DNA from 3 places in the Bacillus sp. Hm123 genome. Region 1 is predicted to be linked to each of the others. Evidence: riboswitches for the same ligand, from Rfam matches in the RefSeq annotation. Region 1 holds a riboswitch; each other region holds the start of a gene.
The links. Region 1 has a riboswitch for cobalamin ahead of ACSVDJ_RS09330 ((2Fe-2S) ferredoxin domain-containing protein). Riboswitches for the same ligand answer to the same signal wherever they lie in the genome.
Positions count from the first base shown of each region.

Region 2: another riboswitch for cobalamin. It lies ahead of ACSVDJ_RS04040 (ABC transporter substrate-binding protein); the one in region 1 lies ahead of ACSVDJ_RS09330 ((2Fe-2S) ferredoxin domain-containing protein).
Region 3: another riboswitch for cobalamin. It lies ahead of ACSVDJ_RS09960 (GNAT family N-acetyltransferase); the one in region 1 lies ahead of ACSVDJ_RS09330 ((2Fe-2S) ferredoxin domain-containing protein).

Region 1 is NZ_CM200277.1:1,825,271-1,828,549, reverse strand. Features, by position in the region: gene ACSVDJ_RS09340 (biotin transporter BioY) at 1-233, opposite strand, end outside; gene ACSVDJ_RS09335 (GHMP family kinase ATP-binding protein) at 496-1,338, shown strand; cobalamin riboswitch at 1,417-1,611, shown strand; gene ACSVDJ_RS09330 ((2Fe-2S) ferredoxin domain-containing protein) at 1,743-2,129, shown strand; gene cobJ (precorrin-3B C(17)-methyltransferase) at 2,142-3,279, shown strand, end outside.
Region 2 is NZ_CM200277.1:774,120-777,398, reverse strand. Features, by position in the region: gene ACSVDJ_RS04045 (FecCD family ABC transporter permease) at 1-414, opposite strand, end outside; gene ACSVDJ_RS04040 (ABC transporter substrate-binding protein) at 377-1,348, opposite strand; cobalamin riboswitch at 1,465-1,606, opposite strand; gene ACSVDJ_RS04035 (hypothetical protein) at 1,760-1,927, shown strand; gene bioA (adenosylmethionine--8-amino-7-oxononanoate transaminase) at 2,196-3,279, opposite strand, start outside.
Region 3 is NZ_CM200277.1:1,936,146-1,939,424, forward strand. Features, by position in the region: gene ACSVDJ_RS09950 (hypothetical protein) at 1-407, opposite strand, end outside; partial or broken gene ACSVDJ_RS09955 (hypothetical protein) at 474-677, opposite strand; gene ACSVDJ_RS09960 (GNAT family N-acetyltransferase) at 718-1,293, opposite strand; cobalamin riboswitch at 1,418-1,601, opposite strand; gene ACSVDJ_RS09965 (DUF975 family protein) at 1,677-2,345, opposite strand; gene ACSVDJ_RS09970 (YybI family spore inner coat protein) at 2,425-3,156, opposite strand; gene ACSVDJ_RS09975 (NAD(P)/FAD-dependent oxidoreductase) at 3,271-3,279, shown strand, end outside.

The DNA.
Region 1 (3,279 bases):
GCGCTCATACCAGAGAATACAGGAACACCAACTGCGCCGATGAACATATAGACAATCGCTGATAACGCGCCGTATCGTGAACCTAAAATTGTAGCAGCCAAACCGACAGCTAACGTTTGCCCTGTGATCGGAACTAACGGCAGCGGAATCGTAATTTGCGCCATAATACCAATAATCGCCGCAAATAGAGCGGTCGTCATCAACATTCTTAATTTCTCGTGCTGTTTACTCATTTTTCCAACCTCCTATAATAACAAATCAATAAAATAAAAACAAATGTTAACGTTATTTTAATGAATGGTAACATAAGTTGTCAACCAAATATTATTATGGTTGACCACGCTTATTTCATTATGTGCAAAATTCAAAATAAAAATAATTAAAATTTCGTCATTAAGAGACAAAATCACAACCGCTTGGAAGAAAAAAAGAATAAGATTATAATAAATTGTTATAAATATTAGCCAATCGACAGCGTAGAAAAGAGGTTTGTACATGCGAGTAGGGATAGGGAAATGCTTTGGGACATTTGGAGAGCTAGCGCAAGGGGAGATCGATGGGCAGCCATTTTTATTTACCTTTCCTAGTCCTTTATATAGTGAAGCGAGATTTACACCTGCACAAGTAGGTTCGTTAATTGGAGAGACGAAAGGAAAGAAATTAGCGTTAATGGCCGCAGAACAGACGCTGCGAATGTTGGGCCGCTCGCCAAGCGGATATTTGTCTATTACCTCATCTATTCCAGTAGGAAAGGGGATGGCGAGCAGTTCTGCCGATATCGTCGCTACGATTCGAGCGGTCACTGCAAGTGTCGGCGCTACATTGTCAGCGAAAGAGGAAGCGATGATCGCGGCGAACATCGAGCCGACAGATGGGGTGATGCATCGAGGGATTACAGCAATCAATCAGCAAACAGGCGAGCTTTTGCACGAATTTCCTCACGTGCCTGAGCTTGTTTGCATCGGCTTTGATAGTGGCGGAAGAGTGAATACGCGAGCTTTTCACCGTAATAAAAAGGATTACAATGAAGCAGAAAAACAATTATTAGAACAGATTTTTTACGAAATGACAGTAGGGCTTACAGACGGAAATGTTGAACAAATTTTGCGAGCTGCCACAGCTAGTTCGCAAGTGAATGAACGTTTTTTACCGAAGCCAAAGATTCGTTTGTTTGTAGATTTGGCAACCGAGTTACAGGGAGGAGTAATTATTGGGCATAGCGGGACTGTGATCGGGTTGTTGTTTGATCGACAAGACCCTTTTCTTTTACAAAAGCGACAAAAAGCCATTGAACAGGTTCGCATAGAAACCGGGTGGAATCCATTAATAATTTTCTAAAAATAAAAAAAATTCTTGTCAACATGAGGCGTTTACTGATAATCTTAAAGCAGTTGTTCAAATAAATGACATATTTAAATTAAATAATAAGGTAAGAGTGCCCTTTTGTTGATTCACAAGGGATAATAGGGAAATCGGTGCAAGTCCGATGCAGCCCCCGTTACTGTAAACGGCGATGAAATTGTCAATAACCACTGGTGCTTGTTGCGCTGGGAAGGGACAAGAGTAAAGAGACCCGTAAGCCAGGAGACCTGCTTCTACCTTTTTTTCATCATTCTTCGGAGGGAAGAGTAGGATAGCTGTATCGAGCGGACGAGCTGCACATGAGCAGCGTACGGATCATTACACAAAATCCTTAACTTCTTTTGGAGTTAAGGATTTTTTGATAGAAAAGGAGCGATCATATGACGACTTGGAATTTGAAAGAAATGAATCATCACGTGTTGATTTGTAATGGGTCGAGTTGTATGCGAAAGGGCGGCGAAGAAGTGACGCAAGCGATTCGGGAGGAAATTAAAGAACGAGAGCTCGATGTTCGTGTGCATACGTCAAGAACGAAATGTAATGGTCGTTGTAAAGATGCTTGTGTCGTCGTTGTGTATCCAGAAGGAGCTTGGTATCACGAGGTGGACGAGCTCATGGCCAAAAGGATTGTCCATCAGCATTTACAAAACGGTCAACCTGTGCAAGAAGCGTTAACTTATACATATAATGGAAGTGGAATGGAGCTTATGAACGATCGCATAAAAGGGATTGAAAAAGATCGTGAAGTCAAAAAGGCTGTTCAGTGAGGAGGGTGTCCAATGAAAGGGAAATTACTACTAGTTGGCTTCGGTCCAGGCAGTGAGAAGCATATTACCGAACGAGCGAAAGAAGCGCTCCAAGAAAGCGATTGCATTATCGGTTATAAAACGTATGTTGAATTGATCGCTAATTTTATCGAGGGCAAAGAGGTGATCAGTACAGGAATGTCCGAGGAAGTGAGTCGTGCACAGGCAGCGGTGAAGTATGCCGAACAGGGAAAGAAAGTGGCGGTCATTTCGAGCGGAGATGCTGGTGTGTATGGCATGGCAGGTCTTGTCTATGAGGTGCTTGTCGAAAAAGGCTGGAGAGAGGCGGATGGAGTTGAAGTAGAAATTATTCCCGGTATTTCAGCGATTAATTCGTGTGCCTCTTTACTCGGGGCGCCTGTTATGCACGATGCTTGTACGATCAGTTTAAGTGATCACTTAACGCCATGGGAGTTAATTGAAAAGCGAATTGACGCGGCAGGACAAGCGGATTTCGTTATTGCTCTTTATAATCCGAAAAGCGGAAAGCGCACAAGACAAATTGTTGAGGCGCAGCGCATTCTATTAAAATATCGTTCTCCTGACACACCTGTCGGGCTTGTGAAAAGTGCGTACCGGGATAGAGAACAAGTTATTTTAACGACGTTAGCGGACATGCTTGAGCATGACATTGGGATGTTGACAACGGTTATGATCGGGAATTCTACCACGTTTATTTATGACAATAAAATGATCACACCACGAGGCTATCAGCGAAAGTATACGTTGACTTCTGAGAAGCAACCATTGAAGCCGCATGAACGATTGAAGCGTGAAAACGAACCGTGGGCGCTTCATGAAGGGAAGGCAGAAGCTCCGCCTTTATTAGAACTCGGCATGAAGGCGTTGCAATTACTCGATCAAAACAAAGAGCTTCCGACAAAAGAAGTCGTATTTCCCACACCGATCCAATCCATTTTTGAAGTCGCTGTTAGTCCGGGGGTAGCGAATAAAAAGTTTTCTGCACAGCAATTGCTTGTACTATCAGCTGTTGCCGGAGAGGAAGGCTCTGTTGAATACACGCCTCATCACCAAATTATTTTACGCGTATCAACGGAAGAGCCACAACAATTAACAGAGCAACTGCAACAGGCTGGCTTTATCATTTCTC
Region 2 (3,279 bases), 1.1 Mb from region 1:
CACAATCGGCAACGTGAATCGTTCAAATAAAGGAAGTTGAATATTAAAGAATAGTACCATCACTGCCCCCGCGGATGCACCAGATGACACCCCTAACGTATAGGGATCAGCTAAAGGGTTGCGTAACAGCCCTTGAAAGGCCGCTCCTGCTACCGCCAACGAAGCGCCAACGAGCCCAGCAAGCAACACGCGTGGAAAACGAATATTCCAAACAACACTATCAAAGGATGGATCGATACCGCTAATCGATGTACCGAAAAAATGGTGGGATAATAAGAAGACGATATCCCGAACCGGAACGTGCATCGTTCCGATCGAGATACCGGCTAATACCGCTATAATAAAAAAAGCAAAGGCAATAACGTAGGCGGAAACTTTATTTCTTAAAAACATCTGGATAAACCGCTTCAGCAAGTTGCTCTAATCCTTCTGTCAGACGAGGACCTGTACGGGATACTAAGTCAGACTGGACATCGTGCACTTCTTTATTTTTGATCGCAGCTACATTTTCCCACCCTTTGCGGCTCAACACTTGCTCTACCGGCTTTTCAATATAATACCCATAAGTTGTGATGATAACATCTGGATTCTTCTCAATGACTGCTTCTTCCGTAATTGCTTTCCAGCCATCTAAGTCCGCTGAAGCATTTTTCGCATGAATGATTTCAAGCATTTCATTCATAAATGTGTTTTTTCCTGGCGTGTAAATTTCAGGTGCTGGTTGAACTTCAACAAACACATTTTTCATTTCGTCTTCTGTAATCGCTTCAGCTTGCTTCTCAATTTCTGCGACATCTTCCTTCATATCAGCCACGACTTCATCCGCTTCTTTTGCTTTCCCTGTCGCTTGACCGATCATTTCAATTGACTCATACACTTCGTCAAAGTTTTGAGCATCGTTCACAACTAGTACATCAATGCCAGCGTCTTCTAATTGCTTCAAGCCATCTTTCGAATTATGAGCACCAGATGCTTGAGCTAACACTAGATCAGGATTTAAACTAATAATCTTTTCAACATTAAAATCCATACCGCCGATTTTCTCGATCTTTGTCACTTCTTCTGGATAATTATCATAATCATTTACCCCAACAATTTCTTTCCCAAGATCTAATTCAAACGCGATTTCCGTGTTGCTCGGAACGAGAGAAACGATGCGTTCAGGATCTTCGTCAATAACAACGTCTTTCCCTGCACCATCTTTAATCGTCACTGGAAACGCCGCTTCTTGCGTTTCTTTCGGTGGATTCGTTTGCTCTTTTTCCGGAGCCGCTTTCTCTTCACCGCAACCAGCGAGCACCCCAGCCGCTAGTAGCATCGATAAAATCGAAGTCGATAGTTTTTTCATCTTTTCTATTCTCTCCTTTATGTTTATAAAATTAAAAAACACCTCTACGTAATAGAGGTGTGCAGTGAAAAAGGGTAGATTCTGCCCTTTCACACCACCCTATCCTCGTAGGTTTGTCGGTGCTTGTGATACAGGCAGGTTTTCTGGCTCGTGAAATGAACAATCTCACTCACAGTGGCGGGACCGCGCTGGATTTACACCAGCTTCCCCTTTTAAGAAGCCGCTTTCCATGGCTTCACCTAATCAAGCATATGTATGATTTATTAACACTAATTATACACAATTTTAATCCCACTTCCACGCCCTTTTTCGCTCTTTCAAAAAATCAACGGAAGAAGTTTGAATTTTCCATATGTATCCGCTAGAATACAAGTATAATAGACTACTGTAATTTGAAAGGAGTGGATTCATATGAAATTAGTAATCGTTATCGGATTATTCCTTCTACTAATGGCTACAGGGGTTTACCTAATATTTGGTCTCCGTCAAATCCTAGATTCTCACGAAGCATCAAAAATAGACAAAATACCAAACAACCACTTCACAAAACAAAACGGCGGTCAAGACATTGGCATGTAGTAACTAAAGCGGAGGCGACTGTCCAGACACGACAAGCAAATGTTCTGACGCTGGAAAGGCGTTAGCCTTGTAAGGGGCAGGTTATTTGACTCGAGTGTCTAGGAGGCGCAGCTAGATGATAACTAAAGCGAAAGGCGCTGTTTGGCGACGTATGGACTGGAGCATTCCGCACGAGATAAAGGAAACACGATGAACGTTAGTGAATCGATGTTGACTTATCGCAAGCTGGATAAAAACAATCCGCAGAGACGACCTCTGCGGATTGTTTTTATCGTTGCTGAACAAGCTGAATTTCTTCAATCGCTTGTTTCATGATTTGCCCCATTTGTGTCAGTTCTTCAAAGCTTGTAGCGAGCGGTGGCATGAAAACGATCACGTCACTGAGCGGTCTTGTCAGCATGCCAAGTTCTCGCATTCTTAACGTGGCTTTATACGCAACACGCTCTTCCCACGGAAACGGTTCTTTCGTTTCTTTATCCTTCACAATTTCAATCCCGCACATTAGTCCAAGCTGACGAACATCCCCGACTTGCGGCAATTTGGCAAGTTCAGCTAGGATTTCCTTGACGTATTCGGCTTTTTTAGCCGCTTGATCGACTAATCGCTCTTTTTCAAAAATCTTTAAATTCGCTAAAGCAGCGGCACAGCCGAGCTGATTTCCTGTATAAGAATGTCCATGGAAGAAGGTTTTCATTTCTGTGTAATCCGCATAAAAAGCAGCATAAACTTTTTCCGTTGTTATCGTTGCCGCGATTGGCAAATAGCCCCCGGTGATTCCTTTAGCAACCGTCATAATATCTGGTTGGACGTCTTCATATTCAACAGCAAACATCTTTCCTGTCCGACCGAAGCCTGTCGCTACTTCGTCCACAACAAGTAAAATATCAAACTCGCGGCAAAGTGCTTCCAATGCTTTTAAATACCCCGGTGGCATCATATTCATTCCGCCAGCTCCTTGCATCAGCGACTCGACCATCACACCTGCAATTTCCTCGTGCTTCTCTTCAAATAATTGACGAATCGCCTCAAGTGACTCTCGCTTCACCGTTGCTTCATCGCCAGAAGGATGACGGTATGTTGCCGGGAATGGTACGACGTAAGAGTTAAACATTAGCGAGCTATAGACGCGGTGATAAATATCGATGGCGCCGACACTAATCGCCCCAACCGTATCCCCGTGATAGCCGTTAGACATCGTCACAAATTTCGTTTTCGTCGTTATTCCTTTGTTTTGCCAATATTGATAGGCCATTTTAATGGCAATTTCCACCGCTTCTGCCCCGCTATCCGAGTAAAAGACACGCGTTAGCTTTTCCGGTGCCAGCTTAACTAATTGTTCCGCTAACTCAATC
Region 3 (3,279 bases), 110 kb from region 1:
AATTGGCGGTCTAGCTGTTCCTTAACCTCTGCATTAATCGCTTCCACATCATCTGTCACCGATGAGAACTCATGCTTCATTTTTTGTAGAAGCTCCTGCTCATATTGGATCGATGTTTTGCGTTCGATCGCTTCAGCAACTGTATATGTATGACCGGCAATTTCAACGTTCGTTTTCGCATTCGATAAAACAATCGCTGATTTAATCGCATTTCGGCGTTTAATTAAAGCTAACGTCGATTGATAGCTGGCACGCGCTTTCTCTTCAAATTCCTTCACAGAAGCAAAGCCACTGACCGGTTTATTACCGACATGGTATTGAATCAATGGAGTGGAATTCATCGTCGAATGAATCCGTTTATCTAATAGTTTCAACTCCGCTAAAGCTCTCGTAATTGATATTTTCATCTATAAATACCTCCATTTTTTATAACTATACCATAATAGTTTAATACATACATAGTTGGAAGACTTTTATACCTTTTTTTGAAGCTGCTTTTTCAATATTCGGATTTGGCCTCGATGATTGATCTCATCCTCCATCACGTGATACCAAAGATAGTAGTAATTATGAACAACACCATTAGACCAACGCTTCTCCTCATATAGCCACTGATCGTTTCTAGTTTTCAGCTGCTTCAATGTATCTTTTCTGACATCAGATAACACAGACAGATAACGTATTATGATAAAATAAAATTGAGCATTTCTCTTTATGCTAAACAAACGCATCCGGATCAGCTAGTTTCATAAACTGATATAGCTCCTCGCTCGTAATCTCTTTTCCAATCCGCCCCATCATAAAATTGTACGGATAGCCTGCGATGTCAGGTTCATTCGTTTGGATGTCCTCAAAGCGGCTCGCCTGCAACATGCGTTTTAGCAACTGTTTATATGCGTAAGCATTTCCATTCGTTATTTGTAAATCCCAATGCCAATAATATTCTAGTGAAATAATGATTTTACTTTCTAATATAGGGTTGGCGGTCACTGTTTGGACTAACTGCTTCGCCAGTCCTCTCCCTCTGAAATTTGGAGCGACCTCGACTACGCCTAGCGCACGAACGAAAGGTAGCTTGCTCCATCTTTCTTCTTTCTCAGGCGGCAATACGACAGTATAGCCGATAATCGTATCACAATCAATGGCTAAAGACATCGTTACTTCCTCATTCAGTGCCGCTCGCAACGTCGCTTGCTGACGATCAGGCTCACGAAATCGATTGAGCAAGGAATGAAATGTAAGCCTTTTCATATTGTTTTGAACTTGCTCTTGATTGGAAATAATTTTCATCATCTACATCCTCCATTCTCTTTTTTCCAAAACAAAAAACTCTTTCTTCTACGAAAGAGCTGAAAACGGCAGAAAATGGCCTAGGAAAGATCACTGCCGCTTCAATTTCTCACTCCCCGAAGAAATGAAACTTACGAAATGTATGGCAGGTCTCCTGACTCGTGCTTCGTTTTACTCTGAGCCTTCCCGTATAAGCAAGCTTACACAGTGGTCTTCTCATTTCATCCACACTTACAGTTGCGGGGACAGCTTTGGCTTCGAACCAAATTCCCTATTAAGTCGATATCGACACCGTTAATTCCGAATATTCTGTTATCATTTTATTATACAGGAAAAACAAAGCAAAATCAAAAGGCTGCCTTCTTAAAGACAGCCTTTTGATCTCTTTACACTTCCTGCTGTTGATTAGCGATATGTTTATCGTAAAAAGCAGCCATTGACGCTTGCACGTACGGAGCTAACCATAGATAACCGATTCCGAGTGTGAATAATGCTAAAAACGCCCAGCCGATAAAGCTTAAATATAATACAAAATAACTCCACTTATAACCCTTCATACGGCGTTTACTTTCCGTAATCGCTTCAAGCATCGATAGTTCAGGGTGATCTTTCATAATAAAATACGTTTGCGAATAAGACAGACTTTTAATAATTCCAGGAATAATCAACAATAATGACCATAAAAAGACGAAAATCCCGATTAAGATAGAAACAACAATTGTCTTAAACGCTAAACCGATATTGGCATAAATAGAAAATACATCCCCAACACTTTGACGCTTTCCTCGAACTAAATGTAAAAAGAACCAATACATTGCTGAAATAGAAAAAGGAATCATAACAAAGCTAATGAATAAACTAAAAAGGTCCCCTTCCATAGATGTACCCGTTTGATACACCCAATTCTCGAATCCTCCGACAGCTATAACATCAAAAATCATCGGTACGATCCCTGCGAAGACAAACATAATTAGCATTAGAACAACAGCAATGCCCCAATTCCCAGCTAAAGCATCTCTCGCATCTTTCTTAATGCTTGCAATACGAACATTCATTTTATTTTCTCCTTTCTTTTTATGGTTAAAGTGTAACATAAATATCTATTTTGGAAATTATTTTTTATAAATAAAATAATTAAGACAAAGAGATATTTTCTCCAAGAATTTCCACTGTTTGACGTAACGGGACAAGTTTCTGTCCATCCCATCCCCAGATATTGTTCACATACCCGAGCCGATCAGCATTATACTGACCTGCGATATTTTGAAACAAGACAAGTTCATAAGTTCCATCTCGATCAAAATCGGTTGGATAAATGCCTGCCAATGGCGAGACGAAACCTTGAATCGGTTGTTTTAATGTTCCATCAGCGTTATAAATGGCGGTTAAATAATCCTCTCCCCTATCTTTTAAACTGAGCGTGTAGCGTTTGGACGGACGAGAACTAATCACTTCTGCGACATATTGATCGCGATAATTCACTTCATATTGACTACTATTATTAAATACGTCTGAATCGAAAATAAGTTTCATTTTTCCTTGAATAAATGAATAAATGTACGCATAGACGATACCGCCGCTCCCTCCCGAATCAATAACGATCAGCACATCATCAACCTGATCTCCCGTCATATCACCTAAGAAGATCGTTGGATGATACCCTGAATTCTCTTGCAAACGAATTGTCGCCACTGACTGATCGCCATATTCAACGACCAACGTAATGTTTTGAACGTACGGGCTGTCTTCTCGTTTCGTTCCAACTAAATACACGGTATCCACTTGCCCATCTCCTGTAACGTCTCCTTGCTTAACATCGAGTATACGATCATCTCGCGGTAAAAAGGACTGCATTTGTTTGGTCATCTCACACCCCCTTATTCCAATTTATGCAAACGGTCTGTCCAACAATTCTTATATTGTATGTGAAAAAAGAAAACTGCTATGATAGACAAGAAAATGAAAAAAAGGGTGTCCATAATGAACAAA